DNA from 3 places in the Bacillus tequilensis genome. Region 3 is predicted to be linked to each of the others. Evidence: predicted binding sites of a transcription regulator. Region 3 holds the regulator's gene; each other region holds the start of a gene.
The links. The regulator Rex, encoded in region 3, represses fermentation and respiration genes when NADH is low (regulators of the CRP and FNR family bind a similar motif). The targets are predictions, from matches to a motif close to TTGTGAAATATTTCACAA.

Region 1 (5,970 bases), 970 kb from region 3:
ATACGAGCTGGAAAAGCTGCGCAAGGACTTGGAAAACTTCCGTGTGCCATTTGATGTGTGGTATTCCGAAACGTCACTGTACCAAAACGGCAAAATCGACACGGCGCTTGAAGCACTTCGAGAAACAGGCCATGTCTATGAAGAAGACGGTGCGACTTGGTTCCGCTCCACGACGTTCGGCGATGATAAAGACCGCGTATTGATCAAGAAGGACGGCACGTACACGTACCTGCTTCCTGATATCGCGTACCATAAGGACAAGCTTGACCGCGGCTTTGATAAGCTGATCAACGTATGGGGCGCCGATCACCACGGCTATATCCCGCGTATGAAAGCGGCAATCGAAGCGCTTGGTTATGAAAAAGGAACGCTTGAAGTGGAAATCATTCAGCTCGTTCACCTTTACAAAAACGGCGAGAAAATGAAAATGAGCAAACGGACGGGTAAAGCGGTAACGATGCGCGATCTGATTGAAGAAGTCGGCTTGGATGCCGTGCGTTACTTCTTCGCGATGCGCAGTGCTGATACGCATATGGATTTTGACTTAGATCTTGCTGTATCAACATCTAACGACAACCCTGTGTATTATGCACAATACGCACATGCCCGTATTTGCAGCATGCTTCGCCAAGGAGAAGAGCAGGGGCTTAAGCCGGCGGCGGATCTTGATTTCAGCCCTATTCAATCAGAAAAAGAATATGACCTGCTGAAAACGATCGGCGGCTTCCCTGAGGCAGTGGCGGAAGCGGCGGAAAAACGAATTCCGCACCGTGTCACAAACTATATTTATGATCTGGCTTCTGCTCTGCACAGCTTCTACAACGCGGAGAAAGTCATCGATCCAGAAAATGAAGAGAAAAGCCGCGCGCGCCTCGCTTTAATGAAGGCAACGCAAATTACGCTGAACAATGCGCTTCAGCTGATCGGCGTATCGGCTCCGGAAAAAATGTAATGATGACGAAAGGACAAAGTCTTCGGGCTTTGTCCTTTTTTTATGGGTAGAACGTGTGATGTATTTCACAATCCTGTTTGCCGGGTTTTTGTATGATAAGACTGATATTGAATCATTGAAAGGGGCAAGCCGAATGATCAACCGTCAACACATTCAATTATCGTTACAGTCATTAAGCTTAGTGGCAGGATTTATGGTGTGGGTGCTGATTTCATCACTCATTTCTCAAATCACATTAGATATTCATTTGAGCAAAGGCGAGATCTCTTTGGTGACGGCGATTCCCGTTATCCTCGGGTCGCTTCTCCGCATTCCTTTAGGGTATTTAACGAACAGGTTTGGCGCGCGGCTGATGTTTATGATCAGTTTCATCTTGCTTTTGTTTCCTGTGTTTTGGATCAGTATCGCAAACTCACTATTTGATTTAATCGCAGGCGGTTTTTTCTTAGGGATCGGGGGAGCGGTGTTCTCCATTGGGGTGACATCCCTTCCGAAATATTACCCGAAAGAAAAGCACGGTGTCGTCAACGGGATTTACGGAGCCGGAAACATTGGAACCGCGATTACCACATTTGCCGCGCCGGTAATCGCTCAAGCTGCGGGATGGAAAGCAACTGTCCAGATGTATCTGGTTTTGCTGGCGGTTTTCGCGTTGCTGCACGTTTTGTTCGGTGATCGGCATGAGAAGAAAGTAAATGTTTCCGTGAAAACTCAAATCAAGGCCGTTTACCGAAATCATGTGCTGTGGTTTTTGAGCCTGTTTTATTTTATTACGTTTGGCGCTTTTGTCGCCTTCACTATCTATCTGCCGAACTTTCTGGCAGAGCATTTTGGACTGAGTCCGGCGGATGCCGGTTTGCGGACGGCTGGCTTTATTGCCGTATCAACGCTGCTCAGGCCTGCAGGCGGATTTCTGGCTGATAAAATAAGCCCGCTTCGCATCCTGATGGTCGTTTTTGCTGGACTTACATTATCAGGCATTATCTTATCGTTCTCACCGACGATCGGCCTTTATACGTTTGGAACATTAACGGTGGCGGTCTGCTCAGGTATAGGAAACGGGACCGTTTTTAAACTCGTGCCTTTCTATTTTTCGAAGCAAGCGGGTATTGCAAATGGTATTGTGTCTGCCATGGGCGGATTAGGAGGATTTTTCCCTCCGCTGATTTTGGCGAGTGTATTTCAGGCAACAGGCCAATACGCGATCGGTTTTATGGCGCTTTCTGAAGTAGCGTTAGCCAGCTTTGTCCTTGTCATATGGATGTATTGGCAGGAAAAAATGAAAACGCACACGGAGAGAAACAGTCAGAGTCTTGATTCATAATAATCCATTCACAAGATTGTTAGTTTTTTCTGGGTGAGTGCAAATCAAGTCACGTTACAATAAACATACGCAACGTGACTTTCTTCGAGGTGAGCTCATGAATTTTCTCTCTGTTCGACCATCTGATAGTGATTTGATCTCCAGCGATCTCCATGAATTGCTGGAATCAATCAGCACGAAAAGAAAAATGGAAAAACACACGTATTTGTTTCGGGAAGGAATGGATGCAGAGGAGCTTTATCTGATCCAATCAGGACTCATTGAAATCGGCAAGCTGACATCTGACGGAAAAGACCTGACGCTTAGAATCTGCCAAAAGCATGATATTGTCGGTGAATTAACACTTTTCACCGAGGAGCCAAGGTATATGCTCAGTGCAAAAGTGCTGGAGGATGGCGAGGTGCTCGTCATTAATAAGAACAAGCTGGAAAAGGAATTAATCCAAAACGGTGCTTTGACATTTGAATTTATGAAATGGATGAGCTCCCACCTCCGGAAAATCCAGTCCAAAATCAGGGATCTGCTTCTTCACGGCAAAAAGGGAGCGCTCTACTCCACCCTTATCCGCTTATCAAACAGCTATGGGGTGGAGCGAAGCGACGGTATTCTGATTAACATTGTGCTGACAAATCAGGATTTGGCAAAGTTTTGCGCGGCGGCAAGAGAAAGTGTAAACCGTATGCTGGGAGATCTCCGAAAACAAGGGGTCATTTCAATAGACGAATCCGGAAAAATTATTTTGCACAAGCTGGACTATTTGCGATGCGAGATCGAGTGTGAAAATTGTCCGCTGGAGATTTGTAATATTGACTAAAAAACAAGGACACCGCTGTCCTTGTTTTTTTATCTTGTGATGAATATGCACATGACGGCAAAAAAGAAGCCGGCATTCACGATTTCCAGTATGCCGATCGTTTTCGCGGGCCAATCTCTTCCATGAAAAAACCATGCCCGCAAGCTGCTTGGGATAAAAGCAAGAAATGCCCATCCTGCTCCGAGAAGAGCGGATAAAAAAGGGAGCAGCAGGTGATAGCCCCATGACCAGTATGCAAATCCTCTGTTTCTTTTCTCCCGGATGACCGACTTCACATAAAAGGAACTCCCGATAAAAAATAAAGCAGATTGAGAGAGAATAAACCAAGCCCAGCCGTCAAGAATTCCCGTCCCCAGCCAGCAGCTCGCAAGCCCGCCCGAACAAAAAAACAAGACTCCCGCAATATCATTCATCAGTGCTCGTTCGTTTTTTCGGCGGGCAAAATACATATGGATGAGGAACAGCGGCACTAAAGTAACGCCGATCCAGATGAGCGGCGGCTTATGAAAGACAGAAATCATCAAAAAGCAGCAAGCCGGAAAACCGTAAGCATATATCCACTTTTGATAGGGCTTGAGTTGTTTCCTTTTCAAGGCGAGCGTAATGGGATAAACCGCCAAGTAAAGGAAAAGCCAGCCTAGGAAGAGCGGAATATGCCAGAGAACGGGACCGCCCTTGACCATCCCGAGTAAAAATGGAATCAGCAGCATGGCCCATGCGCCGTGCTGCTTCGGAACAAGCACCTTCATCGAAACCCTCCTTTTTTATTTCATTATAAATGCAGTCATCCTTCCGGTAAGTGACATTCATCATACAAGCTGTGAAATATATCACTGCTGTACAGGCTCAATCGAGCTACACTAAAGCTATCCTTAGCACAGGAGGCTTTCCTATGAAACGGTGTGACTATTTATTATTTCTGAAACAACTTCCTATGTTTAAAGAAGTGCCTCTATCGATTGTGGAAACCTTGCTGAAAAACGGAACGTTTATCCGCGGCTCATCTGATCAGTCTCCATCCTTTCTTTATTCTCAATCCGTTTATATTGTATTAAAAGGCAGTGTGCGTTTTATGGACAGCAGGCTCCCTGAAGGCTCGAAAACCGTTGCGCTGTGGGAAAAAGGCGATGTGTTTCCGATAGATGAAAAAGGCGGGCTGTATTTATCGCCTTTTATCAAAGTCAATGCCACTTCAGACATTCTAATTCTTAATATCCCTTATTGCATATTTAAAAAAATGATGTCTTATCATCCCCAGCTGCAAATGAATTTTTTGGCTATGCTTCAGCAAAACGTCTTTTGTTCCTATCAATTATTTTTGCGGTATTTGCATACATCACAAGATGAAAATGCCGAGTCCGGTTCTTAAATAGAGCCGGGTTTTTTGATCGTTAAATGAACGCAGCCTTCTCATCCTGTAAAAGTCCTTCCTTCTCCCTTATGTGAATATTTTGTGAAAAAAGCAGAGTGTGTGACATAGTTCACAAGAAAATACACTGTCTCTGTTTATAGTGAACTTAGCATCACCTGACTCGGAAGGAGTGAACTTTCATGAAGAAAAAGAAAATGAGTCCGTTGTTTAGGAGATTGAATTATTTCTCTCCTATCGAACACCATTCAAATAAACATAGCCAAACCACCCGCGAAGATCGCGATTGGGAGAATGTATACAGAAACAGATGGCAGCACGACAAAGTCGTTCGCTCCACCCACGGCGTCAACTGCACGGGGTCTTGCAGCTGGAATATTTATGTAAAAAACGGAATTGTCACGTGGGAAGGTCAAAACTTGAATTATCCATCAACAGGCCCGGATATGCCTGATTTCGAACCGAGAGGCTGTCCGCGGGGGGCCAGTTTTTCATGGTATATCTACAGCCCGCTCCGTGTGAAATACCCATACGTACGGAGTGTACTGATCAATTTGTGGCGGGAAGCATTGCAGGCGCATCAAAATCCGCTTGATGCTTGGAAATCAATCGTTGAAAACCCTGAAAAAGCGAAGTCCTATAAACAGGCAAGAGGGAAAGGCGGTTTTGTGCGTGCTGAATGGCCGGAGGTGCTGAAGCTGATTTCAGCCTCTCTGCTGTATACAGTCATGAAATACGGACCTGACCGGAATGTCGGCTTTTCTCCGATTCCAGCTATGTCCATGATCAGCCACGCGTCAGGCTCTCGATTTATGTCGTTAATCGGCGGCCCTATGCTCAGTTTTTATGACTGGTATGCGGATCTTCCGCCAGCGTCCCCGCAAATTTGGGGTGACCAGACGGACGTTCCGGAAAGCAGTGATTGGTACAATTCAGGCTATATCATCACATGGGGTTCCAACGTTCCGTTAACGAGAACGCCTGACGCGCACTTTTTGGCGGAGGCCCGCTATAAAGGCGCCAAGGTGATTTCAATCAGTCCCGATTTTGCGGAATCCTCTAAATTCGCGGATGACTGGCTCAGTATCCGCCAAGGGACTGACGGTGCGCTTGCGATGGCCATGGGTCACGTCATTTTGCAGGAATTTTACGTGAATCAAGAGACGGAACGTTTCATGGAATACGCGAAGCAATACACGGATTTTCCATCCCTCGTCACCCTGTCAAAAGAAAATGGCGTATACACAGCGGGGCGGTTTCTGCATGCGAAGGATATCGGGCGGCAGACAAAGCATGATCAATGGAAGCCTGCGGTCTGGAATGAACAGACAAACGAATTTGCTATACCGCAAGGAACAATGGGCTCCCGCTGGGACGGGCAGCAAAAATGGAACCTGCATATGATCGATGAAGACACCGGGGAACCGATTGAACCCCGTCTCTCTGTACTTGGAATAGAGGATGAAATCAGTGCAGTGCGCATTCCGTATTTTTCAAATGACGGAAACAAA
Region 2 (5,970 bases), 310 kb from region 3:
TGCTGTGGAGGCGGTTATGCTCGGAGAAGGAGTCGTCAACTGTGTGAACCCAACGTCGGGTGTTCTCATGGCGGTGCTTGCGGCCAGCGGCATTCCGTACGTCAAGTGGCTGCGGTTTATGGTGCCGCTTGCTCTGATTTGGTTTTTGATTGGGCTTGTTTTTATTGTGATCGGTGTCATGATGAATTGGGGGCCGTTTTAACGATTGCTGCCCGCCGGCTTGTACGGCGGGCTTTTGAGTTATTCATTGCAGAGGCGCAGGCTGTTATTGTAACATGTAAGCCATAAGCCATTCGTAAAAATGCGGGAGGAAGGTCATGAATAATCTGCGTAATAGACTTTCAGGCGTGAATGGGAAAAGTAAGAGAGTAAAAGAGAAAGAACAAAAAATCTGGTCGGAGATCGGGATGATAGCGGGAGCGTTTGCGCTCCTTGATGTGATCATTCGCGGCATTATGTTTGAATTTCCGTTTAAAGAATGGGCTGCAAGCCTTGTGTTTTTGTTCCTCATCATCTTATATTACTGCATCAGGGCAGGAGCGTCGGGAATGCTCATGCCGAGAATAGACACCAAAGAAGAACTGCAAAAACGGGTGAAGCAGCAGCGGATAGAATCAATTGCGGTTGCCTTTGCGGTAGTGGTGCTTACGATGTACGACAGGGGGATTCCCCATACATTCTTCGCTTGGCTGAAAATGATTCTTCTTTTTGTCGTCTGCGGAGGCATTCTGTTTCTGCTTCGATATGTGATTGTGAAGCTGGCATACAGAAGAGCGATAAAAGAAGAAATAAGGAAGAAATCATCTTAGAAAAGGTGGTTTCTTTTTTGTTTGTAAAGTAAGGAAACGAGCGGCGTTTCTATTTCATAGGAATATAGGTTTGAATTCACTCTATCAAGTTGTTTTGATAGAGTGAATATGATAATTTGAGATGTAAGCGCTAACAAAATTCTCCAGTCTTCATATTCGTTTGAAAGGAGGAAGCGGAAGAATGAAGTAAGAGGGATTTTTGGCTACACAGTCATTTTCAAAAATCAAATAAGGAGTGTGAAGGATGTTTCAAAAACGATTCAAAAACTCTTTACTGCCGTTATTTGCTGGATTTTTATTGCTGGTTCATATGGTTCTGGCAGGGCCGGCGGCTGCGAATGCTGAAGCGCAGAACACATCAAATGAACTGGCAGCGCCACCAATTGAAAGCGGTACCATTCTTCATGCTTGGAATTGGTCGTTCAATACGTTAAAACAAAATATGAAGGATATTCATGATGCAGGATATACAGCTATTCAGACGTCACCGATTAACCAAGTAAAGGAAGGGAATCAAGGAAATAAAAGCATGTCGAATTGGTACTGGCTGTATCAGCCGACATCGTACCAAATTGGCAACCGTTACTTAGGCACAGAACAAGAATTTAAAGAAATGTGTGCAGCCGCAGAAAAATATGGCGTAAAAGTCATTGTTGATGCGGTCATCAATCATACGACAAGTGACTATGCCGCGATTTCCAATGAGATTAAGAGTATTCCAAACTGGACGCATGGAAACACACAAATTAAAAACTGGTCTGATCGATGGGATGTCACGCAGAATTCATTGCTCGGGCTGTATGATTGGAATACACAGAATACTGAGGTACAAGCCTATTTGAAACGCTTCTTGGAAAGAGCATTGAATGACGGAGCAGACGGATTCCGCTATGATGCCGCCAAGCATATAGAGCTCCCGGATGACGGGAATTACGGAAGCCAATTCTGGACGAACATCACAAACACATCTGCCGAGTTCCAATATGGAGAAATCCTGCAAGATAGTGCCTCCAGAGATGCAGCATACGCGAATTATATGAATGTGACAGCATCTAACTATGGACATTCCATAAGATCCGCTTTAAAGAATCGTAATCTGAGCGTATCGAATATTTCCCATTATGCATCTGATGTGTCCGCCGACAAATTGGTCACATGGGTGGAATCGCATGATACGTATGCCAATGATGAGGAAGAGTCAACATGGATGAGCGATGACGACATCCGTTTAGGCTGGGCAGTGATTGCTTCTCGCTCAGGCAGTACGCCTCTCTTCTTTTCCAGGCCTGAGGGCGGCGGAAGCGGTGTGAGATTCCCGGGGAAAACCCAAATAGGCGATCGCGGGAGTGCTTTGTTTAAAGATCAGGCTATCATTGCGATCAATGCATTTCACAATGCAATGGCCGGGCAGCCTGAGAAGCTCTCAAATCCGAATGGAAACAATCAGGTCTTCATGAATGAACGCGGCTCGCACGGCGTTGTGTTGGCGAATGCCGGTTCATCTTCAGTCGCCATCAATGCCTCAACGAAGTTACCAGATGGCAAGTATGATAATAAGGCGGGAGCCGGTTCATTTCAAGTAACGGATGGTAAACTGTCAGGCACGATCGAGGCCAGATCTGTGGCTGTTCTGTACCCAGCCGGTGCTGCCAGCGCGCCTCACGTCTCTCTTGAGAATTACAAAACAGAGATCACGCATTCGTTCAATGATCAGCTGACGATCACCCTGCGTGCAAATGCGAATACAACAAAAGCCGTGTATCAAATAAATAATGGGCAAGAGACTGCGTTTAAGGATGGAGACCAATTAACGATCGGAAAAGGAGATCCGTTTGGCAAAACATACAACATCACGTTAAAAGGAATAAACAAAGATGGTGTAACGAGGACCCAGAAATACAGTTTTGTAAAAAGAGATCCGTCTTCAGCTAAAACCATCGGCTATCAAAATCCTAATCATTGGGGCCAAGTAAATGCTTATATTTATAAACAAGATGGGGGCCGGGCAATAGAATTGACCGGATCTTGGCCGGGTAAAGCAATGATTAAAAATGCAGATGGAATTTACACGCTGACACTGCCTGCAGATACAGATACAACAAACGCCAAAGTGATTTTTAATAATGGCAGCGCCCAAGTGCCCGGCCAAAATCAGCCTGGCTTTGATTATGTGCAGAATGGTTTATATAATGACTCAGGCATAATCGCTTCTCTTCCTCATTGAAGGCAAGCGATCAAAATGAAAATCCCAAAGAAGCCATCTCAGATGGTTTCTTTTTTTTGTTCACAAATCAGTAAAACTTTTTTCTTGCAAAAGTTTGTGAAATGTTGCACAATATAAATGTGAAATACTTCACAAACAAAACATCAAAGATAAACATACTTGGAGGATGATTCATATGAACCATGTAAATAAAGTAGCTTTAATCGGAGCAGGTTTTGTTGGAAGCAGTTATGCATTTGCGTTAATTAACCAAGCGATCACAGATGAGCTTGTGATCATTGATTTAAATAAAGAAAAAGCAATGGGCGATGTAATGGATTTAAACCATGGAAAGGCGTTTGCGCCGCAGCCGGTCAAAACATCTTATGGAACATATGAAGACTGCAGGGATGCTGATATTGTTTGCATCTGTGCCGGTGCAAACCAAAAACCTGGTGAGACACGCCTTGAATTAGTAGAAAAGAACTTAAACATTTTCAAAGGCATCGTCGGGGAAGTCATGGCGAGCGGATTTGACGGCATTTTCTTAATCGCGACAAATCCGGTTGATATTTTGACTTACGCAACATGGCAATTCAGCGGCCTGCCAAAAGAGCGGGTGATCGGAAGCGGTACAACACTGGATACTGCGAGATTCCGTTACATGCTGAGCGAATACTTCGGTGCAGCGCCTCAAAACGTGCACGCGCATATTATCGGAGAGCACGGGGACACAGAGCTTCCTGTTTGGAGCCACGCGAACGTCGGCGGTGTGCCGGTCAGTGAACTTGTTGAGAAAAACGATGCATATAAACAAGAAGAACTTGACCAGATCGTAGACGACGTGAAAAACGCCGCTTACCATATTATTGAGAAAAAAGGCGCGACTTATTATGGGGTGGCGATGAGCCTTGCCCGCATTACAAAAGCCATTCTTCATAATGAAAACAGCATTTTAACTGTCAGCACATATTTGGACGGAGAATACGGCACAGATGACGTGTACATCGGCGTTCCGGCTGTCGTGAACCACGGAGGAATTGCAGGCATCACTGAGCTGAATTTAAATGAGAAAGAAAAAGAACAGTTCCTTCACAGTGCAGACGTCCTTAAAAACATCTTAAAACCGCATTTTGCAGAACTTCAGGTCATCTAATTCGCAACTATAGAGTAAAGGGCTGATTGTCAATGTGGGAGCAGTTGTATGATCCGTTTGGAAATGAGTATGTGAGCGCACTTGTGGCGCTCACTCCGATTCTCTTTTTTCTCTTGGCTTTAACTGTTTTTAAAATGAAAGGCATTCTTGCGGCATTTCTTACTCTAGCCGTCAGTTTCTTCGTCTCCGTTTTGGCATTTCATATGCCGGTTGAAAAAGCGATTTCTTCTGTTTTGCTAGGGATTGGGAATGGACTGTGGCCCATTGGCTACATCGTCCTGATGGCGGTTTGGCTGTATAAAATTGCAGTAAAAACCGGAAAGTTTACCATTATCCGTTCCAGCATTGCCGGCATTTCGCCTGACCAAAGAATACAGCTATTATTAATTGGTTTTTGTTTTAACGCGTTTTTGGAAGGCGCGGCCGGTTTTGGTGTTCCGATTGCCATTAGCGCGGCGCTGCTTGTCGAGCTTGGTTTTAAACCGTTAAAAGCGGCGGCGCTCTGCTTGATTGCCAATGCAGCCTCAGGAGCCTTTGGAGCGATCGGAATTCCTGTCATTACAGGAGCGCAGATCGGTGATTTATCAGCACTTGAACTGTCACGTACATTGATGTGGACATTGCCATTGATCTCGTTTTTGATTCCGTTTCTGCTCGTTTTCCTGTTGGACCGGATGAAAGGAATCAGACAGACATGGCCTGCCCTGCTGGTTGTGAGCGGTCTGTATACAGCTGTTCAGACACTGACAATGGCAGTGCTCGGACCGGAGTTAGCAAACATCTTGGCGGCCTTATGCAGCATGGGCGGGCTTGCGCTCTTCCTCCACAAATGGCAGCCGAAGGAGATTTATCGGGAGGAAGGAGCCGGCGAAGCGGGTGATAAAAAGACATACAGTGCCGCTGACATTGCGAAAGCGTGGTCTCCTTTCTATATTTTAACCGCGGCGATCACGATCTGGAGCCTTCCTGCCTTCAAAGCGCTTTTCCAAGAAGGCGGGCTGTTATATCAGACAACACTTCTTTTGAAAATGCCTGTTCTGCATCAGCAAATCATGAAAATGCCGCCGATTGCGCCATCTTCCCTGCCGTTAGATGCAGTCTTTAAAGTCGATCTGCTGTCAGCGACTGGCACAGCGATTTTAGCGGCTGTCATTGTGACAGGGCTGTTCAGTAAAAACTTCTCGACTCGGGATGCTTTTGCTTCCTTGAAGGAGACGGGAAAAGAGCTGTGGGTGCCGATTATCACGATTTGCTTTGTGATGGGATTTGCCAATCTGGCCAACTTTGCAGGGCTCAGCTCTTCAATTGGGCTGGCATTGGCGAAGACAGGAGACTTGTTCCCGTTTGTCAGTCCTGTTCTTGGCTGGATCGGCGTGTTTATTACCGGCTCTGTTGTCAGCAATAACGCTTTGTTCGGGCATTTGCAGGTTGTCACCGGAGCGCAGATCGGTGCGGGTTCTGATTTGCTGTTAGCTGCCAATACGGCCGGCGGGGTCATGGCGAAACTTGTTTCTCCTCAGTCTATCGCCATCGCCGCCGCAGCGGTCGGCCAGACAGGCAAGGAATCTAAACTGTTTAAGCGTACAGTAGCGTACAGCCTGATTCTGTTATTGATCATTTGTATATGGACGTTTATTCTTGCGAGATTAGGATTGTAATAGAAAAAGCAGTACATGCTGGCATGTACTGCTTTTTGTGTTAATTTGCTTTCTTCGCCATTTCAGCTGTTGTTTTCACTCTGGCTTTTCCCATAAATAAAATGGTAACCGCAGCGAGGACAATTGGTATCAAAGCGAGCAAAA
Region 3 (5,970 bases):
AGCTTCAGCGGGTTGAAGTCTGCGGTGATCAATACGCTTCATAATGCATCTCAAAAAGGACAAGAGATTGCTCCGGAAGATTTGTCTGCCAGTTTCCAAAATAGCGTGATTGATGTTTTAGTGACAAAAACGGCACGTGCAGCAAAGGAATATGGTGTCAAACAGGTCCTTTTAGCCGGAGGAGTAGCGGCAAACAGAGGCCTCAGAGCCGCATTAGAAAAGGAATTTGCCCAGCATGAAGGAATTGCGCTTGTCATTCCTCCGTTAGCGTTATGCACGGATAATGCTGCAATGATCGCTGCTGCTGGTACTATTGCTTTTGAAAAGGGAATTCGCGGTGCATATGATATGAATGGCCAGCCCGGCCTTGAATTGACTTCTTATCAAAGTCTCACGACCTAATGGCGTGGGGCTTTTTATTTTTTATTAACAGATAATTCTCAATTTATCCACATGTCTGTGAGTAAGTATAGAAATATAGATGGATAAAGGGGTGGAGACACTGTTAATAAAGTGGATAAATTCAGAATATTTTGTGGAAAATGTGTATAAAGCGCTTACTTATTTTATAAGATTATTTTCTGTGGATAAAAAGCACCTCTAAAAAGAGGTGCTTGACTTTTTTTAATCTTCTTCTGTAGATAGTTCTTCCCATTCAGACAAAAGAGATTCCAGCTCCTGATTGAGCTTCTCGTTGTCTGCATGGATGGTTTGTACCTTTTCATGGTCTTGATAGACTTCCGGATCACATAGCAATTCATCGTTGTGACTGATGTTTTCTTCAATGGTTTGAACAGCGGCTTCAATTTCTTCAATCCGCCGGAGCCGTTGGCGTTCTTTCTTTTTCCATTCTTTTTCTTCTTCATATGAACGTTTTGAGTCAGACTTCACCGCAGCTGGTGTTTTTTCGACTTCCTCTTGCTGATTCATTTTCTCCAGCTCAAGCTGCTCTGATTTTTTCTCCGTATAATAATCGTAATCTCCCAAATACTCCTCTATATGGTTTGCGGAAAGCTCCAATACTCTTGTGGCGATTCTGTTAATAAAATATCTGTCATGTGAGACAAATAACAGTGTGCCTGGATAATCAATCAGCGCGTTTTCGAGAACTTCTTTGCTGTCCAAGTCCAGATGGTTCGTCGGTTCATCGAGGATGAGAAAATTAGCTTTTTGCAGCATCAGCTTTGCAAGGGCCAGTCTTGCTTTCTCACCTCCGCTGAGTGAATGGACGGGTTTCAGTACATCATCTCCGGAGAATAAGAAATTCCCGAGACACGTTCTGATATCTTTCTCCGGAAGACCGGGGTACTCATCCCACAGCTCATCAAGGACACGTTTAGAGGAAGTCAGCTCGGCCTGCTCCTGATCATAGTAGCCGACACTGACATTTGATCCGAATGAGATCGTTCCTTGATCTGGCTTTAGGGCGTCTATTAATGTTTTCAGCAATGTCGATTTTCCAATTCCGTTAGGCCCGACAAGCGCCGCGCTTTCTCCTCTTGTCAGCATGAACGACACTTCTGTTAAAAGCGGCGGCTGGTTTTCATAGCTGATTGTGAGATCCTGAACACGCAGGACTTCATTTCCGCTCTGTTTTGTAATATCAAAGTGAAAATTTGCCGATTTTTCATCGCCGAGCGGTTTTGACATGACGTCCATTCGCTCCAGCTGCTTTCTGCGGCTTTGCGCCCTTTTGGTGGTAGAGGCTCTGGCCAGATTTCGATCTACGAAGTCCTGAAGCTTGGCGATTTCATCTTGCTGCTTTTCATACATTTTAATATCTTTCTCATACTGCGCAGCTTTTTGGTCGAGATAAGCGCTGTAGTTGCCGTGATACTTTTTGCTTTCCGCTCTTGATACCTCGTATACTTGGTTTACCACTTTGTCCAAAAAGTAGCGGTCATGCGAAACGATGAGAATGGCGCCTGAATAGCCCTGCAAATAATGTTCAAGCCAGGTTAGCGTATCAATATCCAGATGGTTCGTTGGCTCATCGAGAATAAGCAAATCAGGCTGTGTTAAAAGCAACTTACCTAAGGCGAGCCTTGTTTTCTGACCTCCGCTGAGGCTTTGCACCTGTGTTGAATCGTCAAAATGGCTGAAGCCGAGGCCGTGCAGGACCGATCTGACATCTGCTTCATATTGATAGCCGCCTTGATCTCTGAATTCCTGCTGAAGCCGATCATAGGTTTTCATGATGCTTTCCAGTTCACTCGGGTCAGCTGCCGCCATTTTTTCTTCTATAGTCCGCATTTCCTTTTCCATTGCTTTTAAGTGGTCAAAAACAGTCAGCAGCTCTTCTTTTATGGTAAGCTTAGAATCCAAGCCCGTATGCTGGGCAAGATACCCCATTGTAATATCTTTCGGTTTAATAATTTCGCCCTTTTCATACGAAAGCTGGCCTGCGATAATTTTAAGCAGCGTGGACTTTCCCGCGCCGTTTCTACCTACAATGGCGACGCGATCGCGATTTCTGACTTCCAGCTTTATATTGTTTAAAATAGTATCAGCGCCAAATGATTTGGACAGCTGATTAATTTGTAAGATCATCATATTATTTCACCTCTGCTATAATAAGTTAAGTGTAGCTTATGAATCAGGAGTCAGCAAACAATACATTGGCCGAATAAGACATAGAGAAAGAAATAGTGTATGATTTGTTTAAGGAGAGTTTGAATATGAATGGATTTTCTCATTTTAATGAACAGGGTAGAGCCCAGATGGTGGATATCAGCGAAAAATCTTCGACTGTCCGTACAGCGGCAGCTGTTTCAAGCGTACACATGAAGAATGAAGTGTACGAGAAAATACAAAGTCACGATATCGGCAAAGGAGATGTACTGGCTGTTGCCCAGGTGGCAGGCATTATGGCCGCAAAGCAAACGTCTAACATCATTCCGATGTGTCATCCGCTTTCATTGAGCGGGGTAGATATATCGTTTGACTGGAAAATAAAAGAAACAGAAGTTATACTTCATATAAAAGCACAGGTCAAAACGAAAGGGAGTACAGGTGTGGAAATGGAAGCGCTCACTTCTGCATCGGTGTGCGCTCTTACCGTTTATGATATGTGCAAGGCCCTTGATAAGGGGATGGTCATCGGCCCTACTTTCTTGCTGGAGAAGACGGGCGGGAAAAATGGTGATTTTAAAAGGGAACTATCCGAGTATAATTTGGAGGACCAAAAATGAATAAGGATCAATCAAAAATTCCGCAGGCGACGGCAAAAAGGCTGCCGCTTTACTATCGCTTTTTAAAGAATCTGCATGCGTCAGGAAAACAGCGCGTTTCATCCGCTGAACTCAGTGATGCCGTAAAGGTTGATTCTGCCACGATTCGCAGGGATTTTTCCTATTTTGGAGCTCTTGGCAAAAAAGGATATGGTTATAATGTGGATTATTTGCTGTCATTTTTCCGGAAAACGCTTGATCAGGATGAGATGACAGATGTGATCTTGATTGGTGTCGGGAACTTGGGAACGGCATTTCTTCATTATAATTTCACAAAAAATAATAACACAAAAATTTCTATGGCTTTTGATGTAAATGAGAGTAAAATAGGAACTGAGATAGGCGGCGTGCCCGTCTATAACCTTGATGACCTTGAACAACACGTGAAAGATGAATCAGTCGCCATTCTTACAGTGCCAGCCTTTGCCGCTCAATCGATTACAGACAGATTGGTCGCGTTAGGAATCAAAGGAATTCTTAATTTTACGCCGGCCCGTTTGAATGTGCCGGAACACATTCGAATTCATCATATAGATTTAGCTGTTGAGCTTCAGTCACTGGTGTATTTCTTGAAGCATTATTCAGTTTTAGAGGAAATCGAATAGAGGGAAAGGAGGAGCCCAAATATGCCGATCGGTCCTGGAAGCCTTGCTGTTATCGCAATCGTCGCACTGATTATCTTCGGTCCTAAAAAGCTGCCTGAATTGGGGAAAGCTGCGGGAGACACACTTCGTGAATTCAAAAACGCTACTAAAGGATTAACGAGTGACGAAGAGGAAAAAAAGAAAGAAGATCAGTAAGTTAGGATGACACGAATGAAAGTGAATCAAATGTCGCTGCTGGAGCACATTGCTGAGCTTAGAAAACGGCTGCTGATTGTGGCGCTGGCGTTTGTCGTTTTCTTCATCGCTGGATTCTTTTTAGCGAAGCCGATTATTGTGTATCTGCAAGAAACAGATGAAGCGAAGCAGCTTACGCTAAATGCGTTTAACCTGACAGACCCGCTTTATGTGTTTATGCAGTTTGCGTTTATCATCGGCATTGTCCTGACCTCGCCGGTTATTCTTTATCAGCTTTGGGCGTTTGTGAGCCCGGGCCTCTATGAGAAAGAGCGCAAAGTGACGCTCAGCTACATTCCGATCTCTATTTTGCTGTTTTTAGCGGGCTTATCTTTTTCATATTATATTTTATTTCCTTTTGTTGTTGATTTTATGAAGCGGATCTCTCAGGACTTGAATGTCAATCAGGTGATCGGAATTAATGAGTATTTTCATTTTCTTCTGCAGCTGACGATCCCGTTTGGACTGCTGTTCCAAATGCCGGTTATCCTCATGTTTATGACCAGGCTTGGAATTGTGACACCGATGTTCTTAGCGAAAATCAGAAAGTATGCGTATTTTACGCTGCTTGTGATCGCTGCCCTGATTACTCCGCCTGAGCTTTTGTCCCATATGATGGTGACTGTACCGCTTTTGATTTTATATGAAATCAGTATTCTTATATCGAAGGCCGCATATCGGAAGGCGCAGAAAAGCAGTGCTGCCGATCAGGACGTGTCTTCGGGACAATAACAAAAAATCCATTTCTCATGAGAGAAATGGATTTTCTTTATTTCTGATTCTTTTTGATTTTAAAAGAAAAGGCGAACATCTTAAAAGAAATGCTGATGTTGTAAGCGGCGAACACCATCAGCAGGATGGAGTAAAATGACCACATGCTGCCTGGCGAGCTTGCGGCAAGATAAGTAAAGATGCACCCTACGGCAAAGTAGATCATTCCCCAAACTACCGGGTTTCTCATAAAAATAATCCTCCAATAATCAATTGCATTTGTGTACTCTGCTGTTCAAGGTATTTCTGAACAGGCTCAAGCTGCATGATGACGACAAATGTATTCATCATTAAATGGGCAAAAATCGGCACCCATATCCGTTTTGTTCTTGCATACAAGAAGGCGAAGGTAAACCCCATTGCTGTATAAAGAAGAAGATGCTTCAAATCAGCGTGCACAATCCCGAAAATAACCGAGCTGAGCAGTCCTGCGAAAAAGAAATTCGTTTTTTCGTATAGCGCACCGAAAATGATTTTTCTGAAGATGATTTCTTCCAATATAGGCCCGACGACAGAAGAAACGATAATCATAAACGGGACTGCCTGAATGACTTTCAGAATGGCTTGTGTATTTTCTGATTCTCTTCCGATGCCAAATACATAATATTCAATAGAGCCCGCAATTCCTTGAGAGAAGAGGGCAATGAAAAAACCGGCTATCGCCCACAGAATAGAAAGTCCGACTGAGTCCCTCTGTCCGTTTCGCAGTGTTTCTTTCGGAACAGTTCTCAGAATGAGCAGAACGACAACGAGACAGGCGATAAAGCTGATAACGGACCATAATCCTTGCGCGTGCAGCAAATTCTCTTTTGTCGGCTGTCCTTCGCCATACCCGAATTTAAATAACAAGGGAATCGCGATTATGGAGGAAAACTGCATAATGACATATGTCAAAATAATAAACCAATACTGTTTTCGCAAATGATATGTACTCCTTTGTTAAGTGGGTTTCGTTTATCTACAGCTATTGTAACATAATCGAATCATGGGTGAAAAAGCTAACGGATAAAGGAGCTGAAAAGAATCATGTAAGCGTGAAAATTTTTTTATCTTATCACTTGAAATTGGAAGTGAGATTCTTTATTATAATAATTGTGTTAGCACTCTTTAGTGCCGAGTGCTAAAATTAC

Region 1: G4P54_RS19275 (YwiC-like family protein) is a predicted target of Rex. The motif match lies at 3,909-3,926, and genes of this name have one in related genera.
Region 2: G4P54_RS01740 (L-lactate dehydrogenase) is a predicted target of Rex. The motif match lies at 3,151-3,168, and genes of this name have one in related genera.

Annotation. Positions count from the first base shown of each region.
Region 1 covers NZ_CP048852.1:3,659,706-3,665,675, reverse strand. Annotated here, with positions in the region: gene argS (arginine--tRNA ligase) at 1-952, shown strand, start outside; gene narK (nitrate transporter NarK) at 1,086-2,276, shown strand; gene fnr (fumarate/nitrate reduction transcriptional regulator Fnr) at 2,374-3,090, shown strand; gene G4P54_RS19275 (YwiC-like family protein) at 3,120-3,839, opposite strand; gene arfM (Crp/Fnr family transcriptional regulator ArfM) at 3,983-4,459, shown strand; gene G4P54_RS19265 (nitrate reductase subunit alpha) at 4,642-5,970, shown strand, end outside.
Region 2 covers NZ_CP048852.1:310,361-316,330, forward strand. Annotated here, with positions in the region: gene G4P54_RS01725 (YfcC family protein) at 1-202, shown strand, start outside; gene G4P54_RS01730 (DUF6773 family protein) at 318-809, shown strand; gene amyE (alpha-amylase) at 1,054-3,033, shown strand; gene G4P54_RS01740 (L-lactate dehydrogenase) at 3,209-4,168, shown strand; gene G4P54_RS01745 (L-lactate permease) at 4,201-5,826, shown strand; gene bmr3 (multidrug efflux MFS transporter Bmr3) at 5,867-5,970, opposite strand, start outside.
Region 3 covers NZ_CP048852.1:617,753-623,722, forward strand. Annotated here, with positions in the region: gene tsaD (tRNA (adenosine(37)-N6)-threonylcarbamoyltransferase complex transferase subunit TsaD) at 1-402, shown strand, start outside; gene G4P54_RS03295 (ABC-F family ATP-binding cassette domain-containing protein) at 625-2,553, opposite strand; gene moaC (cyclic pyranopterin monophosphate synthase MoaC) at 2,679-3,191, shown strand; gene G4P54_RS03305 (redox-sensing transcriptional repressor Rex) at 3,188-3,835, shown strand; gene tatAY (sec-independent protein translocase protein TatAY) at 3,857-4,030, shown strand; gene tatC (twin-arginine translocase subunit TatC) at 4,037-4,801, shown strand; gene G4P54_RS03320 (YdiK family protein) at 4,839-5,030, opposite strand; gene G4P54_RS03325 (CPBP family intramembrane glutamic endopeptidase) at 5,027-5,761, opposite strand.